Regions from separate parts of the Clostridium neuense genome, predicted to be linked through region 2. Evidence: predicted binding sites of a transcription regulator. Region 2 holds the regulator's gene; each other region holds the start of a gene.
The links. Region 2 encodes NrdR, which represses ribonucleotide reductase genes. Its sites were predicted from a motif close to CACNANATNTNGTG; they were not measured.
Positions count from the first base shown of each region.

Region 1: the regulator NrdR is predicted to act here: its motif matches at 6,304-6,317, upstream of ACJDT4_RS10095 (vitamin B12-dependent ribonucleotide reductase).
Region 3: the regulator NrdR is predicted to act here: its motif matches at 4,293-4,306, upstream of nrdD (anaerobic ribonucleoside-triphosphate reductase).

Region 1 covers NZ_JBJIAA010000007.1:163,121-171,384, reverse strand. Annotated here, with positions in the region: gene ACJDT4_RS10125 (glycosyltransferase family 4 protein) at 1-404, opposite strand, end outside; gene ACJDT4_RS10120 (SPFH domain-containing protein) at 1,004-1,948, opposite strand; gene ACJDT4_RS10115 (NfeD family protein) at 1,965-2,387, opposite strand; gene ACJDT4_RS10110 (NAD(+) synthase) at 2,610-4,523, shown strand; gene ACJDT4_RS10105 (hypothetical protein) at 4,707-5,117, opposite strand; gene ACJDT4_RS10100 (YaaR family protein) at 5,595-6,017, opposite strand; gene ACJDT4_RS10095 (vitamin B12-dependent ribonucleotide reductase) at 6,367-8,264, shown strand, end outside.
Region 2 covers NZ_JBJIAA010000004.1:135,153-143,416, forward strand. Annotated here, with positions in the region: gene ACJDT4_RS05815 (response regulator transcription factor) at 1-558, opposite strand, end outside; gene pgeF (peptidoglycan editing factor PgeF) at 576-1,280, opposite strand; gene nrdR (transcriptional regulator NrdR) at 1,446-1,910, opposite strand; gene ACJDT4_RS05830 (YlmC/YmxH family sporulation protein) at 1,972-2,223, opposite strand; gene sigG (RNA polymerase sporulation sigma factor SigG) at 2,495-3,268, opposite strand; gene sigE (RNA polymerase sporulation sigma factor SigE) at 3,342-4,049, opposite strand; gene spoIIGA (sigma-E processing peptidase SpoIIGA) at 4,063-4,863, opposite strand; gene ftsZ (cell division protein FtsZ) at 5,346-6,464, opposite strand; gene ftsA (cell division protein FtsA) at 6,481-7,740, opposite strand; gene ACJDT4_RS05860 (glycosyltransferase family 2 protein) at 8,029-8,264, opposite strand, start outside.
Region 3 covers NZ_JBJIAA010000001.1:343,732-351,995, reverse strand. Annotated here, with positions in the region: gene pepT (peptidase T) at 1-709, shown strand, start outside; gene ACJDT4_RS01540 (alkaline phosphatase family protein) at 975-2,282, shown strand; gene ACJDT4_RS01535 (ACT domain-containing protein) at 2,413-2,682, shown strand; gene ACJDT4_RS01530 (PFL family protein) at 2,696-4,051, shown strand; gene nrdD (anaerobic ribonucleoside-triphosphate reductase) at 4,323-6,431, shown strand; gene nrdG (anaerobic ribonucleoside-triphosphate reductase activating protein) at 6,612-7,094, shown strand; gene ACJDT4_RS01515 (MBL fold metallo-hydrolase) at 7,163-7,804, opposite strand; gene glmM (phosphoglucosamine mutase) at 8,041-8,264, shown strand, end outside.

The sequences.
Region 1 (8,264 bases), on a different contig from region 2:
ATACCGTTATTTCTTCCCTTCTCTGTAGCATGCATAGTACATACTGTTGGTATTTTATAAGACCATTTTAGAACTTTAGCACAATATGCTGTAAGCCAATCATGAGCATGAATAATATCTATTTTCCCTATTTTTCTTATCAATCTTATACATTCTTCAATCATAGCAAAGTTTAAATGCATAACCCATTTTGTAAAATCATCTGTATCAACTTTATAAGGTGATACCCTATGCACATAAACACCATTATCATTTTCTTCAATAGGTGCTGTACCTTCTTCACAAGTAATTACATGTATTTCATGCCCCAAATTACTAAGTGCCTTAGATAAATTATACACATGCGTTGATAATCCTCCAACATTTTTAGGCGGATATTCCCATGACAACATTAATATCTTCAAACTATTTCCCCCTTCATTTACTGCTTAAAAATATTTTATCAAATTTTTCTAAAAAAAACAAAATATATTATAATCTATATTACCAATTATAACTACTTTTTTTATTTATTCAACCCATTTGAACACATTAAAGTAATGTTTTACCATAAAATTATTATAATCGTCGATATATGTATATAACACTACTGCATAAACCAATTTACAATAAATGACGCTATTTTGATATAAGAATTTATATATGATATGCTGTACAAGTTTTACATCTAAAATTCCGTAGGAAAAGAGGAATTTTTTCCTTGAATTGCCATGTGAGTGAAGTAACAATGCTGAAAGAACGATTTAAAAAAGTCCTAATAAATCCTAATTCAAAAATTGTAAAATACTTAGTATTTCAATTGTTTGAACATTTTTTCAGCGAGTAAACATGCACGAGGTTTGGGCTAATATATAGATGACTAATACGAGTTAAAGAAGGGTAAAGGGATTACATCCCAAACCCCGTATATGATTGTTATACTTCTATACCTCAAGCAAGTACTCGCTTAAAATTAACACTTAGATTTATAGGATTTTTTTAAAGTGACAAGACATTGTTATTGTTACTTTGCATCCTTCTTTAAAAGTTCTCCTATTGCTGCTATACTACCAAAAGATGATAATGTTTCATTTGGAAGTATAAGTTTATTAGCTGGATTCTTAGCCATCTCTTTAAGTGCTTCAACTTGCTTTAATGCTATAACTGTTTCATTAGTTCCAGATCCTATTATAGACTTATTAACAATTTCTATTGCTCCTGCTTCCGCTTCTGCTATTTTTTGTATTGCTTTAGCCTTACCTTCTGCTTCAAGAAGTTGTGATTCTCTAAGACCTTCTGCACGTTTTATATTTGATTGTTTTTCTGCTTCAGCTTGAAGTATCTTTGCCTGCTTTTCTCCCTCAGCTCTTGCTATATCTGACTGCTTTTGACCTTCAGCCTGAAGTATAGTAGCTCTCTTATCTCTTTCTGCTCTCATTTGTTTTTCCATTGCCTGCTGTATTTCTGCTGGTGGAATTATATTCTTTATTTCAACAGATAATATTTTTATTCCATATGCATCCGTAATCTCATCAACCACCTGTAATAATTCTTGATTTATCTTATCTCTTCCTGACAAAACTTCATCAAGAGTCATGTTACCAACTATATTTCTCATGTTTGTTATAGTAGAATATATAATACCTGATTTATAGCTTTCTATGTTATATACAGCATCTCTCGCATTCATTACCTTATAAAATATAACATTATCTATAGATATTTTAACATTATCCTTTGTTATAACACTTTGAGGTTCAATATCTAGTATTTGTTGCTTTGTGGAAACCTTAGCTCTTACAAAATCAACAAAAGGAATCATGAAATTCCATCCTGGTTGAAGGCTCCTATGGTATTGTCCTAACCTTTCAACTATAAAAACATATCCAGTAGTAACTACCTTTAAACAACTTAAAATAATTAATAATACAATTAGTACAATGGCCACTAATACTATATTTCCTATCATTTTAACATCTCCCTTTTTATTTAGTTATTAAAAGCTTATTTCCTTTAATGCCAGTGATTATAAATTTTTCTCCTTTTTTTATTGGATGTCCAATATTTTGAGCTGTCCAATAAACTCCACCAACCATTATTTTTGAAACATCCTCTATATTATTTTCGGCAATCAACTCCTTTCCTATATACTTTTCTTCCATAAGAGGAGTCCTTTTTACAGTACCTTTTATAAGTTTTTTTGCCATAGGATATCCAAAGACTAAGCAAACAATGCTTATTATGGCAAAAACAATTACTTGAGTGATTGCATTTCCACCTAATAAATAAGTTACAATTGCTCCAGCAGCACCTATTGAAAACCATACAAATAAAAAACCACTTGTAACTATATCAATAAAAATCATAATTACAAAAATAAGTATCCATATTTTTAGAATAGTATCCATTATTATTCCCCCTCTCAATATTTATAATTTACACCAATAATCAGAATTAATAAAGTTTTATTTTTAACCTATAAAGCAGTATTGTTTAACCTTTAAAGTGATTTTTTGAACTCAATCTTCACTTTTCGTTAATTTTCACATTATTTGCAGTTATTAAAGTTCCTATATATATTATTATTCGTGATATAATAATATTATATTATTGATTAAGGAGTGACTATAATGATAAACACATATATAAAAGCATCTGCCGCCTGCCCTAAAACAAATGTGGCAGATATAAACTTTAACATAGAAAACATAAAAAAATGTATAGATAAGGCTGAAGCCGAACATTCAAAAATAGTAGTTTTTCCTGAACTTTCTGTAACTTCATACACTTGTGGAGATTTATTTGAACAGGATATTTTAATAAAAAAATCTATACATGCAATTAATGAATTAGAAAAATACATATTAAACCTTGACATACTTGTAATTGTAGGAGCTCCTCTGTTATATGATTACTGCCTATACAACTGCGCATACGTACTTTTCAAAGGAAAAATACTTGGAATTGTTCCCAAAAACTATATACCAAACTATTCAGAGTTTTACGAAAAAAGGTGGTTTACAGAAGGCTTTAATATCAAGAGCAAAGTTGTAAACCTTGACTTTGAAAAAAATATCCCCTTTGGAAGTAATCTAATATTTAAATGTGGAGACTTAAAGCTTGGAATAGAAGTATGTGAAGATCTGTGGGTTACAATACCTCCAAGCAGTTATTTAAGCCTACTTGGTGCAAATGTTATTGTCAATCTTTCCGCTTCAAATGAAATAGTAAGCAAGTCCGATTATAGAAAACATCTTGTAGAAAACCAAAGTGCAAGATGCATGTGTGCTTATTTGTATGCATCTTCTGGAGTTTTTGAATCAAGCACAGATTTAGTTTTCAGCGGTCATCTTATTATAACAGAAAATGGAACTCTCCTCAAAGAAAATAAAAGATTTCAAAGAGATAATGAAGTTATTACCTCTATCATAGATATGGAAAGACTAACCAGTGAACGTCTAAAAAATATAAGCTTTAGAGATAGTATAAGATTGTGCCCTTACGAAGCTCAAATAATAGAATTTAAATACTCAAATAACGATATGGGCAATTTTGATAGGTTCATTGATTCCCATCCATTTGTTCCTTCAAATGAAGAAGAGCGAGACTTAAGATGCAAGGAGATTTTTAATATTCAGACCGCAGGACTTGGCAAAAGATTTAGTCACACTAGACTCAATAAAGCAGTAATAGGCATATCTGGAGGCCTAGATTCAACTCTTGCCCTTCTTGTAATAGTTAAAACCTTTGACATGCTAAAAATTGATAGAAAAAATATAATAACTGTTACTATGCCAGGCTTTGGAACTACAGACAGAACCTATAACAATGCTGTAAATCTATGCAAAAACTTAGGCACTGAACTTAGAGAAATAGATATAGTCCCCGCTTGCCTTGTTCATTTTAAGGATATAAGCCATGCAGCTGAAATTCATGATGTAACCTATGAAAATGTTCAGGCTAGAGAAAGAACTCAGATTCTAATGGATATAGCAAATAAAGAAGGAGGACTTGTAATTGGAACTGGTGATTTATCTGAACTTGCACTTGGATGGTGTACATACAATGGAGACCACATGTCAATGTATGCTGTAAACTGCTCTATACCTAAAACTCTTGTTAGATACCTTGTAAAATATGTAGCTCAAAAGGAAGTAGATAAAAAAACCTCTGAAATACTTATTGACATACTTGATACTCCTGTGAGTCCTGAACTATTGCCAAAGGATAAGGCTGGAAATATAACACAAAAAACAGAAGATATTGTTGGACCTTATGAGCTTCATGATTTCTTTTTATACTATTTCATAAAACAAGGTTCCACACCAGAGAAAATACTATTTATAGCAAAACAAGCTTTTAAGAACACTTATGATGAGAAGACTATAGAAAAATGGCTCAATCAATTTATAAAAAGATTTTTCACACAGCAATTTAAACGTTCTGCCATTCCTGATGGTCCAAAAGTTGGAAGCATAAGCCTTTCCCCAAGAGGAGACTGGAGAATGCCATCTGATGCATCTTACAATAGCTGGACTAACTAAAAAACAGTGACAAAGGACAAGTGACAAGTTAAGGTGAGTTTTTCTCCACTTCGCTGCGAAAAACTTTCAAACTTAATTTGAACTTCATTTTCCCTCAGGAAAATGTATAATAAGTTGTATGATTTTCGGTAGTGAGTGAGTGTACGAGCAAGCGGAAGAAAATCATCCTTAACTTGCCACCTGTCACTTGTCACTGTTTTTATGTTGTTCTTCTTCATATTTCACAACAAACCTACTATTAGGTAAGTAATGTAATTCATATTTATTTTTTTGTATAGGTTTAAATTTCCATGGATTGTATTGATATTCTTTACCATCTAAAACAAATATATTTACCTTTCCTGTTAGATAAGTCTTTTCAACCGTTCCCTTATGAACTAGTAAATCTTCATTTAAAGCATACTTTATATCCTTAATTTTAGGAATTGTAACATCATAAAAAAAACATGTTGCTAGTGGTATTAAAATAATTATTAATATTAGATACCCTTTTTTCTTATCCTTTATAACTACTTTTAAACCTATTATTATTTTGTAAATACAAAAAATATAAAAAATCAATTCAAAAATTAAAGTTCCGTAAAAATATCCCATTAAAATTCATTTCTTTGTTTTTAGCATTATTAAATTTTGTATATGTTTACCACAATTTTTCATGGAGAAGCGTATTGTATAAAGTACATAACATTTTATTCATCAATCACATAGCCTTATGCCCAAGTTCCAATATATGTGTTTTCCTTGTTCTACCGTCAAATGAAGTAAGTACATCTCAGCATATTAAATAAAATTAATGGTAATAAATATATAGTACAAAAATTCACGTCCAAAATTCCGTAGGCACGGAGGAATTTTTTCCTTGCACTACCGTGGGAGCGAAGTAACAATGCTGAAAGAACAGTTTAAAAAAATTCTAATAAATCTTGGTAAAAAAATCATAAAATACTTAGATATTTCAATCTGTCTGAGCGTTTTCACAGCGAGTTATTGAAATATCTTAGGATTTTATGATTTTTTTACCTTAGATTTATAGGATTTTTTTAATGCGACGAAGCATTGCTACTTCGCTATTTATTTATACATATCTACTATTAGTCCCGTGATATCATCTATGGTACTAGCTACATTTAGCTTTTCTCTCTCTTCACTCATTATTTGCTCAGTTAGTTCTTCTAACTTTTTATCAACAGTTTCTACTGTAATAAAATACTGTGTCTGCCAAAAACTTATGTCCTTTTTTACCGAATACATATAGTTTAAAACAGATTGAAGGTATTCCTTTATAAGATTTTTGTATGCATTTACATCTACAAAACACTTTGTTATTGCAAGTCTGTTGCCTTTTTTCTTTATATCCTCTTGCATTTGTTTAAGCTGCTCTTCAGATTTTTTTTGCTGTGCAAAATTAAAACTTCTCGAAAAATCCTTTTTAGTTGTAATTGTTTTGTTCTCTTTTTTAACACTTGTATTTCTACGTATACCTGAAATCTCCATAAATTCCCCTCCGTTTATACTTGTACATATTGAAACGAGCTCAACTAACACTTTAAGATGTATAAAATAAATTTTAGAGAAGCCTCATTCATACATACTTCGAATACATATTCTATATAAACATTATCACTAATAAATATATTATATCATTTTATATTACTAAAAATATATATTAAATTTAACTTAATAAAGTTTATGGTACTAAAACATATATAATCTTAACCTTTTTTAACTTAAAGCTAAAATACAACAGTTGAAAGAATTAAAATTTTAATTTATAATTTTATACAATATATAGTATGTTTTTGTCCATATAATACTACATATAGTTTTTATTGGAGGTTTATACATGAATATTAGTGATACTCTTTTCAAAAGATTTTATACTAAGGAACTTGAAAATAATAAAAGTGAAACTGTATATGATTTATTTCAATGGAAAAAAGTAAATGTACTTATGAAAGATCAAAAAACAGGTAAAATTCTAATTGATATGAAAGGTCTAGAATTTCCCGAAAATTATTCTCAAAATGCATGTGATATAATTGCTTCTAAATATTTTAGAAAAGCTGGAATTCCAAATGAATGTGGATATGAAAATAGTCTAAAAATGGTTGCTCATAGATTAGTATCCTTTTGGTGCGAATCACTAAAAGATGAAAAACTTATAGAAAATGAACATGATGAGCAAATTGTCTATGATGAACTTGTTTATGCCTTTTTAAATCAAATGTATGCACCTAATTCACCGCAGTGGTTCAATACAGGTCTTTCACTCATATATGGCATAAATGGAAATCCTCAAGGTAATTTTTATTATGATCCTAAGCAGAAAAAAGTTGTATTAAGCAAAGACGCTTTTTCAAGAACTCAAGCTTCTGCCTGTTTTATAATTTCTATACAAGATAAGCTTCTTGGCGATCATTCTATATCTCAACAATATGTTACAGAAACTAAACTATTTAAAGGTGGTTCAGGTACTGGTACAAATTTCTCGCCAATAAGAGCCAAAGGAGAAAAACTTTCAGGAGGAGGTTTTTCTTCAGGCTTAATGAGTTTTTTAAAAGGTCTGGATAGGAATGCAGGTGCAATAAAATCAGGCGGAACAACAAGACGTGCTGCAAAAATGCTCTGTTTAAATGTTGACCATCCTGAAATTATAGATTATATAACCTGGAAAGCCAAAGAGGAAGATAAAGTTAAAGCCCTTGGGAAAATGGGATATGATGCTAGCTTTGAAGGTGAAGCCTATGAAACAGTATCAGGACAAAACGGTAACAATTCTGTGATGTTTTCCAATGAATTTATGAAAAAAGTATGTAATTTAGATAAAAAACCAGATAGTAAAATTGAACTTAAAGGACGTGTAGATCCTTCCGTAAACAAGCTTGAAAAAGTAAGTGATATATGGGAAGCCTTTACAAAATCAGCTTGGAGATGTGCCGATCCAGCTCCTCTTTTTTCAGATAGATTAAATGCTTGGCACACATGCCCTTGCGGTGAGGATGGAATTCATAATGCTTCATATAATAAAATTAATTCCACTAATCCATGCGGTGAATATGCATTTTTAGACGATACTTCCTGTAATCTTGCTTCAATAAATTTATGTAAATTCTATAATGAAGAAAACAAAACCTTTGATGTTGAAGGCTATAAACATGTAATTGGATTAGTACAACTTATTTTAGAAGCCTCTATTAACTGGGGGCACTTTCCAACTGAAGATGTTGCAAGAAGAACCTATATGTTTAGGACAACAGGACTTGGTGTATCAAATTTAGCAGCACTACTTATGATAATGGGCTATGCTTATGATTCTAATGAAGGAAGAACCATCGCTTCAAGCTTAATAGGAATTCTTACAGGGTACTCTTATTATATTTCTTCGCTAATGGCAAAAAAAATTCATCCTTTTGAAAAATACGATATAAATAAGAAATATATGCTAAAAGTAATTAGAAATCATGCTAGAGCTGCTGGAGCTTTAGAAACACCTTTTGAAGATATTGACTATGAGCCTATAAAAGTTAATCATGAAATACTTAAAAATGAGAAACTTGAATATATAAGTTCTTCACTTAAAGAAATTTGGAATTCTACTGTAATTTCTGGTGAAAAATTCGGCTATAGAAACGCACAAGTTTCCGTAATAGCACCAACAGGAACAATTTCCTTTGCAATGGATTGCGCTTCAACCTCTATAGAACCATTTTTTAGTCATGTTATATATAAAAAATTATCCGG
Region 2 (8,264 bases):
TCCCCAAATTTTATCAAGGAGAAAATCTCTTGTCATGACTCTGCCCTTATTCTTTATTAAAACCTCAAGCAGTTCAAATTCTTTTAACGTAAGTTCTATTTTTTTACCATTTTTAATAATCTCATGCTTTTGAAAATCAATTAATATGTCACTAAACTTATAAACTTTATCATTATACTCTATTTTAGTTCTTCTTAAAACAGCTTTAACTCTCGCTACAAGCTCTCTTACAGAAAAAGGTTTTGTAATGTAGTCATCAGCTCCAAGTTCAAGTCCTAAAATTTTATCAAGTTCCTCACTTTTTGCTGTAATCATAATAACAGGCATATTTGATATATTATTATCACGTCTTATCTCCCTACATACATCGTATCCATCTAATTCTGGAAGCATGAGGTCAAGAAGTACAAGTTGAGGTAATTCACTCTTTGCCATTTTTATCCCATCAATTCCATTACTCGCACTTATTACCTTATAGCCATTCTTTTCGAGGTTAAAAGTGATAAGTTGAACTATATGTTCTTCATCATCTACAACTAAAATTTTTTCTCCAGCCATACTATATACCTCCAATTTTATTTAATAAAAATAAAAGAAAACATCCTCCCGGCCACACTTCCATCTCTCCTATAAGAATGAAATTTATATCGTTTGCTGCAGCTAGTGCATTGATTTAAGCTTTTAATATTCTTCACTTCAACATTTTGAAGCTGCTTTTCTATACACCTTTGTAAATTTAGCTTTCCATTTAAATATATTTTTTCATTCCTATATATTGGCACTTCACTAAACTTTTTGGCAACATCATATCCAAACTCGTAACAGCATACCATATTATGAGGTCCGATAACTGCACCTATTTTCTTAGTATCGCACCCAAATTCTTCTTTCATTTTAATTACTGTTTTTTCAACTATACAGCTTAATGTACCTTTCCAACCACTGTGAACTGCCGCAAAAATTTCTTTTTCTCTATCATATATTAAAATAGGAACACAGTCTGCAGTAAAAACCCCTACTGCTATATTTTTTTTATTTGAAATTATGGCATCGCCATCATGAACTTTTTCATCATACCTGTAAATAGAATCTCCATGTACTTGGTTTAAATAACCCACATTGTCCAAATCAAACCACCCTTTAAGGTTATTGATATTTTCTAAGCCCTCTTCACTCTTCAAATTAAAATTCAAATTATTTTTAGCAGTTGAAAAATACAAATGTATATTTTCATCTTCTATTTCTATAAATTCATAACTTCCTATATTTTTTATTCCCATAGATAATTATCCTCCCAATAACATATTAGCATATTTTATTTTTTTGTGTTAATCCAAACAACATTTTAACATAGTTAACAATATCTTAATATAATCATTTATTTAAAGTAAATAAACAAAAAAAATTGATAGGCTTTAATCTATCAATTTATATATTAAACAAAATTATTCTTCACATCTTTTATTAATCAAATTTGATAATTCTTTCATAAAAGTGTTTACATCCTTAAATTGCCTGTATACAGACGCAAACCTAACATAAGATATTTCATCAATATCTTTAAGTTTATCCATAACCATTTCTCCAATAAGATTTGATTTTACTTCTGTAAGCATTTGATTACTTATATTTTTTTCAATCTCAGAAGCTATATCTTCAATTTGTTTTCTTGAAACTGGTCTCTTTTCACAAGACTTTATTAGTCCATTAACTATTTTAGATTTATCAAAAAATTCTCTACTAGAATCCTTCTTTACAACTAATATTGGTATATCTTCAACTTTTTCATATGTAGTATACCTCTTAGAACATCCAAGGCATTCTCTTCTTCTTCTTATAGCCATATTATCTTCTGTTGATCTTGAGTCTATTACTTTACTTTCATCATATCCGCAAAATGGACATTTCAATACTTTCACGTCCTTTGTTATAAAACTTTAACATAATTATACACTTTATGTAACACACTATTCAATCCCTATTTTCAAATAAGTTGTCCCCATCTATAAGTATTACATCTACTCCTATAACTTTTATTTTGTTCCATTCTATCTCTATATCGTCGCTTTTTGAAAACCAATGCGAACTTTTAGAATTTGGAATTATTAAAGATAAAACTTTATAATTATCGGTATCTACCTTTAAATCCTTTATAAATCCAAGCTTTGTCCCAGTGTTTATATCTATAAGCTCCATTGATTTTAAATTGTTCAAAGAATGCATATAGCTCCCTCCAAAAAACTACTTTTATATATTATATGTACTCTAAATGTCTGTTAGAATTTAAAAACCTTAAATTCTAAGTTTATCCAATTAACATTTGATTTAGAATAAAGAGTACAAACAGAGTAAAAAGTACAGTGAAGGATGATTTAAGTAAGTGAAACAAAAGATAAATCCACCAGCACCATACTTTCTACTCTGTGTAAAAATTAAACCCTATTAAAAATATTTTAGCTAGTTTAAAGCCGGGAAGCATTTTCACTATATATTTTTAAACGTATTTTCTCATATGTTTGAGGGCCGTTTTCTCAAGCCTTGATACCTGAGCCTGGGAAATTCCTATTTCATCCGCAACTTCCATTTGAGTTCTGCCATCAAAAAAGCGCATATTAAGTATCATTTTCTCTCTACTACTCAATTTTTTCATAGCTTCTTTAATGGATATATCCTGAACCCAATTTTGATCGTGACTTTTATTATCACTTATTTGATCCATAACATATATTGCATCTCCATCATCATGGTATATTGGTTCATATAATGACATAGGTTCCTGTATAGCATCTAGTGCAAATATTACCTCTTCTCTTGGCACTTTAAGTTCTTTTGCAATTTGAGAGACAGTTGGTTCTTTATTATTTTTTGCTACAAATTTATCTCTTACCTGCAGAGCCCTATATGCAATATCCCTAAGAGATCTACTTACTCTTATTGAATTGTTATCTCTTAAATACCTTCTAATTTCACCTATAATCATAGGAACTGCATATGTTGAAAACTTTACATTTTGGCTCAAATCAAAATTATCTATTGATTTTATAAGCCCTATACATCCAACCTGAAATAAATCATCAGCATTTTCGCCCCTATTATTAAATCTTTGTATTACACTAAGTACTAATCTCAAATTTCCTTTAATAAACTTCTCTCTTGAACTTTCGTTGCCATTTCTCATGCTTATCAAAAGCTCCCTCATTTCTTTTTCCTTTAAAACTGGAAGTTTTGATGTATTAACTCCACATATTTCCACCTTATTTATAACCACTTTATATCAGCCCCTTTGGAATAATAGCATTAAAATTATTCCCTTTGAAAGCTGATTTTATACGAGAGACAAACTATAGCATTTTATTTATCTCTCGTTTTAAACGTTTAATTATTCTTTTCTCAAGTCTCGAAATATATGATTGGGAAATGCCTAGCATGTCCGCAACTTCTTTTTGTGTTTTTTCTCCAGACCCTGTAAGACCATATCTTAATTCAACTATCTCTTTTTCTCTATTGTTTAACTTTTGGAGAGCTACCACAAGAAGTTGTTTATCTACTTCATCTTCAATAAAATTATATACACAATCATTATCTGTGCCTAATATATCTGATAAAAGCAGTTCATTTCCATCCCAATCTACGTTTAAAGGTTCATAAAATGATATTTCTGATTTCACCTTACTGTTTCTCCTAAGGTACATAAGAATTTCGTTTTCTATACACCTTGATGCATATGTAGCTAATTTAATTTTTTTCTTTGGGTCAAATGTATTTACTGCTTTAATAAGCCCTATAGTACCTACAGATATTAAATCTTCAACTCCGACCCCAGTGTTTTCAAATTTTCTGGCAATATAAACTACAAGCCTTAAATTTCGTTCTATCAAAGTTGATCTTACACTTTCATCTCCCTCAATTAATTTATTTACTAAATCATCTTCTTCATCTTTTGATAATGGGGGAGGAAGAGCATCATTTCCACCTATATAATAAAGTTTACCTGAAAATAATTTTATTTTACTTATTAACCTATTTAATAATACTAATAATCGCCTCATAAAATCCCTCCATTCATATACATCCTCTAGGCAGAAGTGCTGTATATTCATTATATTCACTTAGTTTATTATCACTTAATGCTATAACCATATCTTTATTTTCTGCTTTATTTCCAACATATATTTTTATATAGGCTGGCTTAAAAGCTTCCAATCTTCCTATTTTACCATCAACAACCTTATACTTTATGTAACACTTATACCTATCATCCAAAATAATATTACCTAAGGATTTTCTTTCAATAACCATCACTGGAAGATTGCTTATAGGCTCTCTTAATTCATTTCCAGTGTCTAAAAAAGCTCTTATAGATTTCTCAGTGTTATTTATACCGATATCCACACGATATATTAAATTAAATACATCCTTTCTATCCTTAACAAAGGTAATAATTCTAAATATGAGCATATACAAAATCATTATTCCAACCATTAAATATCTGTAAGATATATTACTAAAATCAATATCAAAAATTTTAGCCTGGGACTGTGAAAAATTTAAAAACATACACACACCAGCTAAAGTCATTGAATAAATTATAAGTATAACTAACGCTCTTATATTAAATAATACATTTTTATTTCTAAAGGTAATGTAAATCATGATTTCAGCAGTAATAATTTTAAATATAATGCCTGAAAAAAATCTAATGCTAGGAAATATTAATGTGCAAACATACATACCTCCTATAGTGCCCGCTATAATAATATATCTAAATTTAACTTTCTTCATTAGTGTTTGAGATGTTATATAAAGTAAAAATGTGTTTACAATGGCATTTTCAATAATAAGTACATCAAGATATATAAGCAATGTTATCCACCCCTTTTATGATAATTATATTACTAACATCTTCAAAATTTTGTCATTTTGTATTAATTGAATAAGTTTTTTGATTTTTAATTTTTGATAATAATTTTTTTATAACGCTATATAATATCTTTTTTTATGAATAATTTATTCTAAATATGAAAAATGAAACAAAAATATCTGGTATTATACATCTAATATGCAGAATATATAATGAAACTACTGCGAAACTTAAACTATTTATGTTCCAAAACACAAATTTTCAAAGGATTATGGTACATAAATAGTTTGTAGCTCAGCTATTTTCACTATAGATAATTTGGAATATTAAAATTGTCACCGCCAAATTAATACCCTTACAGACCCAAATTGAAATGCTGATTTGTCATGATAAAATTATCTGAATTCTATTTTTTTAAATATCGTCTAGAATAACTAAAAAATCTTAATTTGCATAAAAAAAAAGCGCCTATAAAAGCACTTTTTTAAAATCTATTTTTATTATGCTGCCTTCTCAAAAAAGCAGGTATATCTAAATCATCCTTTTTTACAGTAAATGAACCCGTATTGTCCAAAGCACTAGCAGCTTCATCTTCTGGCTTATTAGATGATTGAATTATGTTTTCATCTTCATCCTTCTGAACTTCTTTATCATTTTCAAATCCTGTTGCTATTACTGTTATTCTTATTTCATCTTTTAAATTCTCATCTATTACAGCACCAAATATTATATTAGCATCTGGATCTGCTGCTTCTTGTACTACCTGTGCCGCTTCATTTATTTCAAGAAGACCAAGATCTGCTCCACCTGTAACATTAAGAAGAACACCAGTTGCTCCAACAATTGAAGTTTCCAAAAGAGGACTTGATATTGCCTGTTTAGCCGCATCAGCTGCTCTTGTATCTCCTGCACCTCTTCCAACGCCCATATGTGCAAGGCCTTTATCTATCATAACAGTCCTTACATCTGCAAAATCAAGATTTACAAGACCTGGAATAGTAATCAAATCTGAAATACCTTGAACACCCTGCTTCAAAATATCGTCTGCCAACCTAAACGCTTCAACAAGAGTTGTCTTCTTGTCTACAATGGCAAGCAACCTTTCATTAGGAATAGTTACAAGTGTATCTACACTTTCCTTCAAATTTTTAATTCCAGATTCCGCGTGAAGCATTCTTTTTCTTCCTTCAAACGGGAAAGGCTTTGTAACTACACCTACAGTTAAAATCCCCATAGATTTTGCTACCTCAGCAACAACCGGAGCCGCACCTGTTCCCGTACCGCCTCCCATACCTGCTGTTATAAATACCATATCTGCGCCCTTTATAGCTTGGGAAATTTCATCTTTACTTTCCTCAGCTGCCTTTTTGCCAATTTCCGGATTTGCTCCTGCACCTAGTCCTTTGGTAAGCTTATCACCTATCTGTATCTTTTGTGAAGCCTTAGAAAGAGCTAAAGCCTGCTTGTCCGTATTTATTGCAATAAATTCTACATTTTTAAGTCCCTCTACAATCATTCTGTTCACGGCATTATTTCCTCCACCACCGCAACCAATTACCTTTATCTGAGCAAATTGCTGAACATCAACATCAAAATCAAGCACAATAATACCTCCCTCATTAGAAAAGATCTGTAAAAAAATCCTTAACCTTTGAAAAAATATTTATATTTTCCTGGCTTTTTTTACTATTTTTATTCCATATACTTTTTATTTCATCTTCATTACTAAAATTTGAAAAATCATCATTTTCAATATTTACACTATTACATATATCATATGTAATACCTACTGCTCCTGCATACATAGGATTAGAAGCCCCTACATAATTAGGTGAACCTATTGCTACATTTTTACCTAAAATACTAGTACCAAGCTCATCTGCTCCTCTTATTAATGCTATACCACCACCAACTATTACGACATTTGATATTTCATTATAATATCCACTATCAACTATTTTCTTTTTTATAAACTCATATAATTCTTCTACTCTTGATTTTATTATTAATTTTAAAAACTTACAATCAACCTCTACAACTTGATTACCAGGTAATTTTACATTAACCTTTTCAGCATATCCAGAATTTCCACTTCTGATATCTGCAAATCTTAATTTTAACTTCTCTGCCTCATTAAATGGTATTTTCACTCCAATTGAAATATCATTAGTTATATTATTACCACCTAAAGGAATAAAGTCTTCATAACAAATATTATCATTTTTTATTATAGTTATGTCAATTGTTTCTGCTCCAACATCAATTAATGCACACCCAAGTTCTCTACTTTCTGTAGATAACACAACATTTGAAACAACTTTAGGTGCAAAGCAAATTCCTTTTACATTATATCCAGCTTTAGCTACACTTTTTATAAAATTATTTACAATAGCCGATTGGGCCGTAATAACGTGAACATCAGCCTCTAACCTCATCCCGCTCATTCCAATAGGATCTTTAATATTATCATATCCATCAACAATAAACTGCTGAGGTTCGACACCTATAATTTCATTATTAGACGGTACGGATATGAGTTTGGCAGACTCTAAGAGTCTTTCTACATCTTTACTTCTTATCTCTCTGTCATCTGATGAAACTGCAATTACAGCCTTATTATGTACTAATCCACATATGCTTCCAGGAAGTGATACGTAGACATTGTCTATTTTAATATCAATTATCATTTGTAGTTTTTCAATGCATTCTTTTATAGATTCAGCTGTTTTATCTATATTAACAACAATGGATTTCTTCAACCCTTTACAATCAGAAGAAGTTATTCCTAGTATTTCAAGTTCCCCTCTTTTTGCGATTTTTCCTGCTGCTGCACAAATTTTTGATGATCCTATGTCCAATCCTACAATGTAACTATCCATTTACTTCCCTCCCTCTATGAGAACTCACATGTAGGGGAATAATACTTAAAATTTAACATATCTTGTATAAAAATTCCCTTAAATATTAATTTGTTTCAATTTAATATTTAATTAATAATTAAAATTCTCCACATTAAATTATATTCAACATAAATACAAATTTTCCTTTAATAATTTTAATAAAAATATAACTTCGCTTAAATGTACACATAGTTATAGTATATACAAAAAATAAGAGATATACAAGATATCCCCTCTACTTTTAGCATGATTTATGAAAAAATATTTCTAATTAACCTTTTCTAATTCAGATATATCCATACTTCTTGTATGAGCTGTGTGACTCCATTTTTTATCATTCTTATTAATAATTCCAATTAATGCAATGGGCGCCCATGTCAATAAATAAATAGGATAAAATATTACATAGCATAATAATATTTTTAAACTTAATTTTTTATCTATAAAAATTACTAAAGGTGTGTATATATATTGAGCTACAGCAACAATAGCAGCACAAATCT
Region 3 (8,264 bases), on a different contig from region 2:
AGATGAGGAGATTGGTCGTGGAGCGGACTATTTTGATGTGAAAAAGTTTGGTGCTGAGGTTGCTTATACAGTAGATGGTGGTGCTATAGGTGAGCTTGAGTATGAAAATTTTAATGCTGCAAGTGCAAAAGTTATTATAAGGGGTAGAAGTGTTCATCCTGGAGATGCTAAAAATAAAATGATAAATGCTGTTGAAGTAGCAGCTGAGTTTATGAGCTTACTTCCTAAAAGTGAAACTCCTGAACATACTGAAAAATATGAGGGATTTTATCATGCATACAGCATAAAAGGCGGCGTTGAAGATGCTGAAATACAATATATAATAAGGGATTTTGATAAAGAAAGCTTTGAAAATAGAAAAAAATTAATTACTGACACTGCAAACTTTATAAATAACAAATATGGAAGAGAAATTGTAATGGTTGAATTAAAAGACCAATATTACAACATGAAGGAAAAGATAGAGCCTGTTAAACATGTTGTTGATATAGCTTATAAAGCTATGGAGGACCTAGGAATAGTACCTATTGTAAATCCTATAAGAGGTGGTACAGATGGTGCCAGACTTTCGTTTATGGGACTTCCAACGCCTAATATGTTTACAGGTGGAATGAATTTTCATGGTAAATATGAATGTATTCCTACCTTTGCTATGGAAAAAGCTGTTGAAGTTATACTTAAGATAATAGAACTTTATTCTGAAAAATAATAAACGAAAGGTTATTACCTTCAGCTTATGCGAAGCTATAGTATTTAATGTTTAGAAATACTTTGCTTCGCATTATTTTTAACAATTATATAATACGTTTATAATAATAGAGTAGTAGTATTAATGATGTATTTAATAGGTAGTGAGAATTATAGAGGTTTTAATATGGTGCTGTGTTAAAGAATTGTGTTGATATCTTTTATGCATAATTTTTTCAACACAATTCTTTAACACAGCGCTATGCTTAGAATCGGAGGTGGAAAGCATGAAAAATAAAGCTAAGCATCTTGTAGTAATATCTATAGATTCACTTAATTCGCAGGATTTAGGTAGGATAATAAATTTATCAGGATTTTCCAAGATAATAAAAAATGGCTCCTATGCAAAAGAAGTTGTAGGGATATATCCTTCATTAACTTATCCCTCGCATACATCAATAATAACTGGAGTATATCCAGATAAGCATGGTTTATTTACTAATGAAATAATGCAACCGGGTATAAAAAGACAGGATTGGTATTGGTATAAAAAATATATAAAAGTTCCAACCTTATGTGATATAGCTAAAGAAGCTAACATGAAAATTGCAAATGTATTTTGGCCGGTAATGGGAGGAGCTAAAATAGATTATAATTGCCCAGAGATATGGACAGTAAGACCTAAAGAAAGCCAGATATTTAAATCCTTAAGGGCAGGATCTCCTATCTTTCTTTTTAATATATTTAGAAAGTTTGGCAAAATGTTAAAGGGTATAGAAGAGCCACAGCTTGATGATTTTTCCACTGAATCCATAGCATATGTAATAAAAAACAAAAAGCCAAATCTGGTCCTTTTACATTTGAACGAAGTTGATCATACAAGACATAAGCTTGGTTTTAATGCATCTGAACTTGATGAAGTGTTTTTTAGAATGAATGATAGAATAAATAAAATTATAAATGCAGTTAAAGAAGCTGATATATATAAGGACACTGCCTTTGTGATATTAGGAGATCATGGATTTTCTGATGTGGATTATAGAATATGCATTAATACGGAATTTGTGAGAAGAGGACTTATAACTTTAGATAAAAATGGAGATATTAAAGGATGGAAGGCATATTTGAATTATTGTGATGGATCTGCACAGATAAAAGTAAAGGATAGGAATTCATCTAAGATTGTAGAAAATATATTTATGGAACTTAAGAATTTAAAACCATGTCCAATAAGAAAAGTATACACAAAGGAAGAAGTTGAAAGAGAAAAAAGAATTACAGGAGATTTCGATTTTATGATAGAAGCGAATGATGGCTACTATTTTGACAATGATTGGAAGGCTCCAAAGGTCATAAATGAAATAGTAAAATCAAGATCCAGAATTAATGAACAGGATTACTTTGTAGCTACTCATGGATATGATCCTCTTAAGACTAATTATAGAACATTTTTTGCAGCAGCAGGACCTTCAATAAAAAGTGGATTTTCTTTGCCAGAAATAAAACTTGTGGATGAAGGGCCCACTATGGCCAAAATGCTTGGATTAAATATGGAAAATGTCGATGGAAGGGTAATTGAAGAAATATTTACATAAATAAATTTGAATAAAATCTCCTATTAGTACGCAATTTGTATTATAATTATATATGTGTGTTATACGGATTAACAAGTGTTTGTCCAGTAAAGAATATATTTGCTATAGAAAAAAGAGGAGGGCTAAATTCATGAAAGCTGTTGTAACAGTTATAGGTAAAGATAAAGTGGGGATTATTGCGGGGGTAAGCTCAATTTTAGCAGGAATTGATGTTAATATTTTAGACATAAGTCAAACGATAATGCAGGAGTATTTTACCATGATAATGCTTGTAGATACTTCCTTTTCAAGTATTTCATTTGAAGAAATAAAAGAGAAACTTGATGAAGCAGGTAAAGAACTTGGAGTTTCAATAAAAATACAAAATGAAGGTATATTCAATTCAATGAATAGAGTATAAAGGAGAATTTCAGATGAATACTAGTGAAATAATGAATACCATAAAAATGATTGGTGAGCAGAAGCTAGATATACGTACCATAACCATGGGAATATCCTTAAGGGATTGCTGCAGCTTTAATGGGGAAGAATCTAGAAAAAGAATATATGATAAAATAACAAAATATGCTGAAAATCTAGTAAAAGTTGGTGAAGAGATAGAGAGGGACTATGGAATTCCTATAATAAATAAAAGAATTTCAGTTACACCTATTGCTATGATAGCTGAATCTTCAGATGATACAGATTATGTTGAGTATGCAAAAACTCTTGATAGAGCAGCAAAGAATGTTGGAGTTGACCTTATTGGAGGATTTTCAGCTCTTGTTCATAAAGGATGTACTAAAGGCGATAAAATTTTGATGAACTGTATTCCAGAAGCACTTCACAGTACAGATATAGTTTGCAGTTCTGTAAATGTGGGAAGCAGTAAAACAGGAATAAATATGAATGCAGTAAAAGAGATGGGACAAATTATAAGGCGAACTGCAGAAATGAGTGCAGACACAAACGGAATGGACTGCATGAAGCTTGTTGTATTTGCAAATGCCATAGAAGATAATCCATTTATGGCAGGAGCTTTTCATGGTGTTGGAGAGGCTGAGTGTATAATTAACGTTGGAGTTAGTGGACCAGGTACAGTTAAGGCAGCTCTTGAGACAGTAAAAGGCGAAAGTTTTGATGTTGTTGCTGAAACTATAAAGAAAACTGCGTTTAGAATAACAAGAGCAGGTCAGCTTGTTGCAAGAGAAGCTTCAAGAAGACTTAATGTCCCTTTTGGTATAGTTGATTTATCATTAGCACCTACACCGGCAGTTGGTGATAGTGTAGCAAGAATATTAGAAGAAATGGGAGTTGAAGCTTGTGGTGCACCAGGAACTACTGCAGCATTGGCAATGTTAAATGATGCTGTTAAAAAAGGTGGAATAATGGCAGCAGCACATGTTGGAGGATTGAGCGGTGCTTTTATACCTGTAAGTGAAGATGAAGGTATGATAGCTGCAGTTGAAAGCGGAGCACTTAATCTTGAAAAGCTCGAAGCTATGACTTGTGTATGTTCAGTTGGACTTGATATGATAGCAATACCAGGAGATACTCCAGCCGAAACAATTTCAGGTATAATAGCTGATGAAGCGGCTATAGGAGTTATTAACAATAAAACTACGGCAGTACGTGTAATCCCTGCAATTGGTTTAGGTGTTGGAGATAGCGTTGAGTTTGGTGGTCTATTTGGAAGAGCACCCGTTATGCCAGTAAGCAAGTTTTCATCAGCAGATTTTATAAATAGGGGTGGAAGAATTCCTTCACCTATACACAGCTTCAAAAACTAACAATAGAAATGTTTTCCGCATTATGGAAAACATTTTTTTTTTAATCTCATTGAAAATTTGGTTTACAATTAGTTATGTAAGTAATATCAATAGATTTATCGAATAGATTTAAATATCAAGTTAGCTTTAGGCATAAAAAAACGAAAGAAATAAAGAGAATGAATAATAAAAAAGTATATCTTATAAAATAGATATATTTGAAAATTGATATAAAAAATTTTCTCATGTATAATATGCTAAGTACAAGATATTGTGTTATGGAGGGAATTTCATGCTAAATGTAGTAAAACGTGATGGAAGAGAAGTAAAATTTGATTCCAATAAAATTTCAAATGCTATAAAAGGTGCATCGGATGAAATAGGTTTTAATATAAAAGAAAGTGATATACTTAATTTAACAGAACAAGTTATAGGTGAGCTAGAAGGAAAACATATTAATAAAATATCAGTAGAAGAAGTACAAAATCTAGTGCAGGATATATTATTTGAAAATGAATACAGAGAAATAGGTTTAGCTTACTGTAATTATAGAAACGAAAGAACAAAAGTAAGAGATATAAAGTCTGACTTAATGAAAGCTATAGAAAAAATTGGGGTTGAAACAGATAGAGATAATGCTAATGTAGGAAATAATTTTAGTTCAAAGCTTTTAAGAATAGCAAGCGAATCAAACAAGTGGCATAATCTTGCTGTAATGCCTAAAAAGATTTCAAAAGCACATGAAAATGGAGACATCTATCTTCATGATTTAGACAGTTATAATCTTACTACAAACTGTTTACATATACCTACAAAGGAAGTTTTAACGAGAGGATTTAATACAGGCTATGGATATATAAGAAAGCCTAAAAGAATAGAATCTGCTGCAGAATTATCATGTATACTGCTCCAATCAACACAAAATGATATGTTTGGAGGACAATCTCATCCTGACTTTGATAATGACATGGCAGAGTTTATTGAGCCAACAAGAGCTGATATCAGAAAAGAACTTAAGGAATTTGGAATAGAAGAAGAAAAAATAGAACAAATAACTGAAAGAAAGCTTATAAGAGCACTTGAACAGGCAATGCAGGGTATCGTATATAATCTTAATACTATGCATTCTAGAGCTGGTTCGCAAGTTCCATTTTCATCTATTAACCTTGGAATTCCTAAAACAAAAGATGCAGCACTTGTTTGTGAAGTTTTTCTTAAGGAATATGAAAAGGGACTTGGTAGAGGAGAGCAACCTATCTTCCCTAACATAATATTTAGAGTAAAAAAGGGAGTAAATAGAGAAAAAGAAGATCCATACTATTACCTTTATGAACTCGCATGTAGAGTAGCCGCTAAGAGAATGAATCCTACATTTATGAATATTGATGCTGATTTTAATAAAAAGTATTATGATAAAGGTTATTTGCCAGCTACAATGGGATGTAGAACATACTTAATGTCAAATGTAAATGGAGAACCTGGAGTTAAGGGAAGAGGAAACATAGCACCAACAACTATAAATTTGCCAAGAATAGCAATAGTAGCAAAGAAGGACGTAGATAGATTTTTCTCTATTTTAGATTCAAGACTTGTAATAGCTAAGGAAAGCCTTTTAAATAGATATAGCGTATTAAAGAAACTTAGAGTTAAGGATTTACCATTTGTAGCAGGACAAGGACTTATGAAGGGCGCAGAAGGATTAAAGCCAGAAGATTCAATAGATCCTATATTAAAACAAGGAACGTGGGCAATAGGATTTATAGGACTTGCAGAAGCACTTGTTGCACTTATAGGACATCATCATGGAGAAAATGAAGAGGCAAGAGAACTTGGCTATAAGATAGTTGAGTACATAAGAAAATATACAGATAGACTTATAGAGGAAACTCATCTTAACTGGAGTTGTTATGCTACACCAGCAGAAGGTTTGTCTGGAAAGTTTATAGTAAAGGATAAGGCAATTTTTGGTGAAATACCGGGAGTAACAGATAAGGATTATTACTCAAATAGCTATCATATTCCAGTAGGATATAATATATCAATAAAAGAAAAAATAAATATAGAAGCTCCATATCACGCTTTATGTAATGGTGGACATATATCATACATTGAACTTGATGATTACCCTGATGCTCAAACTGTAATGGATATTATAAATTATGCTTATAGTAATACAAATATAAGTTACATGGGAATAAACTTCCACATAAGATATTGCAGACATTGCGGAACATATTTAAGTACTTCCGATACTAAATGCCCAACATGTGGTGATACAGATATACAAGGAATTTCTAGAGTTACAGGTTATTTAAGTTTAGATGAAAGATTTGGAGCAGGAAAGTCAGCAGAAAGAGCTGATAGAATATCACAGGCCAGCGGAAAACACGTTTACGAATAGGTTACATGAAAGCTTAAAATGAGAAATACTATTGTTTTACAAGTAATAATTTGAATACTTTAATCAGTTGACAATTGACAGAGGAAAATCTTATAACTAACAACTGTAAACTAATAACTATTAACCTCTAACTGTCTAATATCAATTGTCCACTGTTAACTGTAATAGTGGGGTGATTAAGTGAAATTGCAGGTAGCTGGTTTTTTGGACAACTCTCTTGTCAATGGAGAAGGACTTAGAAGTGTGCTTTTCGTATCGGGTTGTAATAGAAGATGCCCAGAATGCCAGAATGAAGCAATGCAGGATTTTTCATATGGTGATAAAGTTGATAGTAGTGATGTTTTAGATAGAATTAAAAGCAACATGCCGTTAATTAAAGGGGTTACATTTTCAGGAGGAGACCCATTCGAACAAGCAAAGCCACTTATAGACCTTGCTAAAGAAATAAAAAAACTAGAACTTAATATATGGTGCTATACAGGATATACCTATGAAGAAATTGCAACAGGAAATGACGAATACAAAAAAGAGCTTTTAAAATACTTAGATGTACTGGTAGATGGACCGTTTAAGATGGAGCTCATGGAAAATGCGCCTAAGTATGCGGGATCAAGCAACCAAAGGGTATTAAGACTTAAAGACGGAAAAATAAAGAACCAGTGATAAGTAACAAAGGACAGGTGACAAGTTAAGGTGAGTTTTTCTCCGCAACTTGTCACCTGTCACTGTTTTTAAATGGTTGGTATTAATACTCTATTAGTTCCACTTAAATTTTCTTCAATAATTAATTTACTTTCGTGAAGTTTTTCTGCATTCTTCATACTAAGAATGAATTTATCAATACCATCTATAGGAAGTGAAATCAATGGCGTTTTGTAGTGCATAGGTACTACAATTTTGCTATTTATTTTCCTGCATAGTTTTGCAGCCTCATCGCCATCTATGGTAAAGTTACCACCAACAGGAATCAAAAGCACGTCTATATTTCCAAGTGAATTAATCTCATCTTCTGATAGAACATAGCCTAAATCTCCAAGGTGGCAAATTTTTATGTTATTTATTTTAAAAGTGAAAATGATATTTTTTCCCCTTGCGGCACCTTTTAAATTATCATGATAGGATGGAAAACCTATTATTTCGGTGTTTTCATATTTATATGTGCCAGGTTTATCAAATATTAAAATATTTTCAGGAAAGTTTTTTATGCAATCATGATCAAAGTGATGATGACTTATGGTTACAACATCAACTGCACCTTTATATGCTTTATATCCTAAGGCTTCATCAAAAGGATCAGTTAAAATTTTTTTATTTTCATCTGTTTCTATTAAAAAACAAGACTGACCAAACCAAGTTAAATTCAAATTTATCACACTCCTACTTAATTAAGATAAACCATATTAAATTTGAAATTCATGTATACTATAAGGATGTTTTCTGGGATGAATTTCATTAATTCGATTATATATAAGTATATCACTATTTAAAATAAAAATGTATTTTGTATTAATTAACTGTAATTGTACTAGATTTTAAATTATGCTATAATAAATAGCGATTTGAGTTTAGAATTTTATAATATTAGAATATAAAAAGGCAGGTTTAAAATATGAGTAGAATGTTTGGAACAGATGGAGTAAGAGGAATAGCGAACGCGGAACTTACTGCTGAATTAGCCTATAAGTTAGGAAGAGCTGGGGCATATGTTTTAACAGAAGGAACCCACAAACCTAAAATATTAGTAGGAATGGATACGCGAATTTCTGGAGATATGCTTGAAGCTGCATTAGTATCCGGAATACTTTCAGTTGGAGCCGAGGCTATATGTGTAGG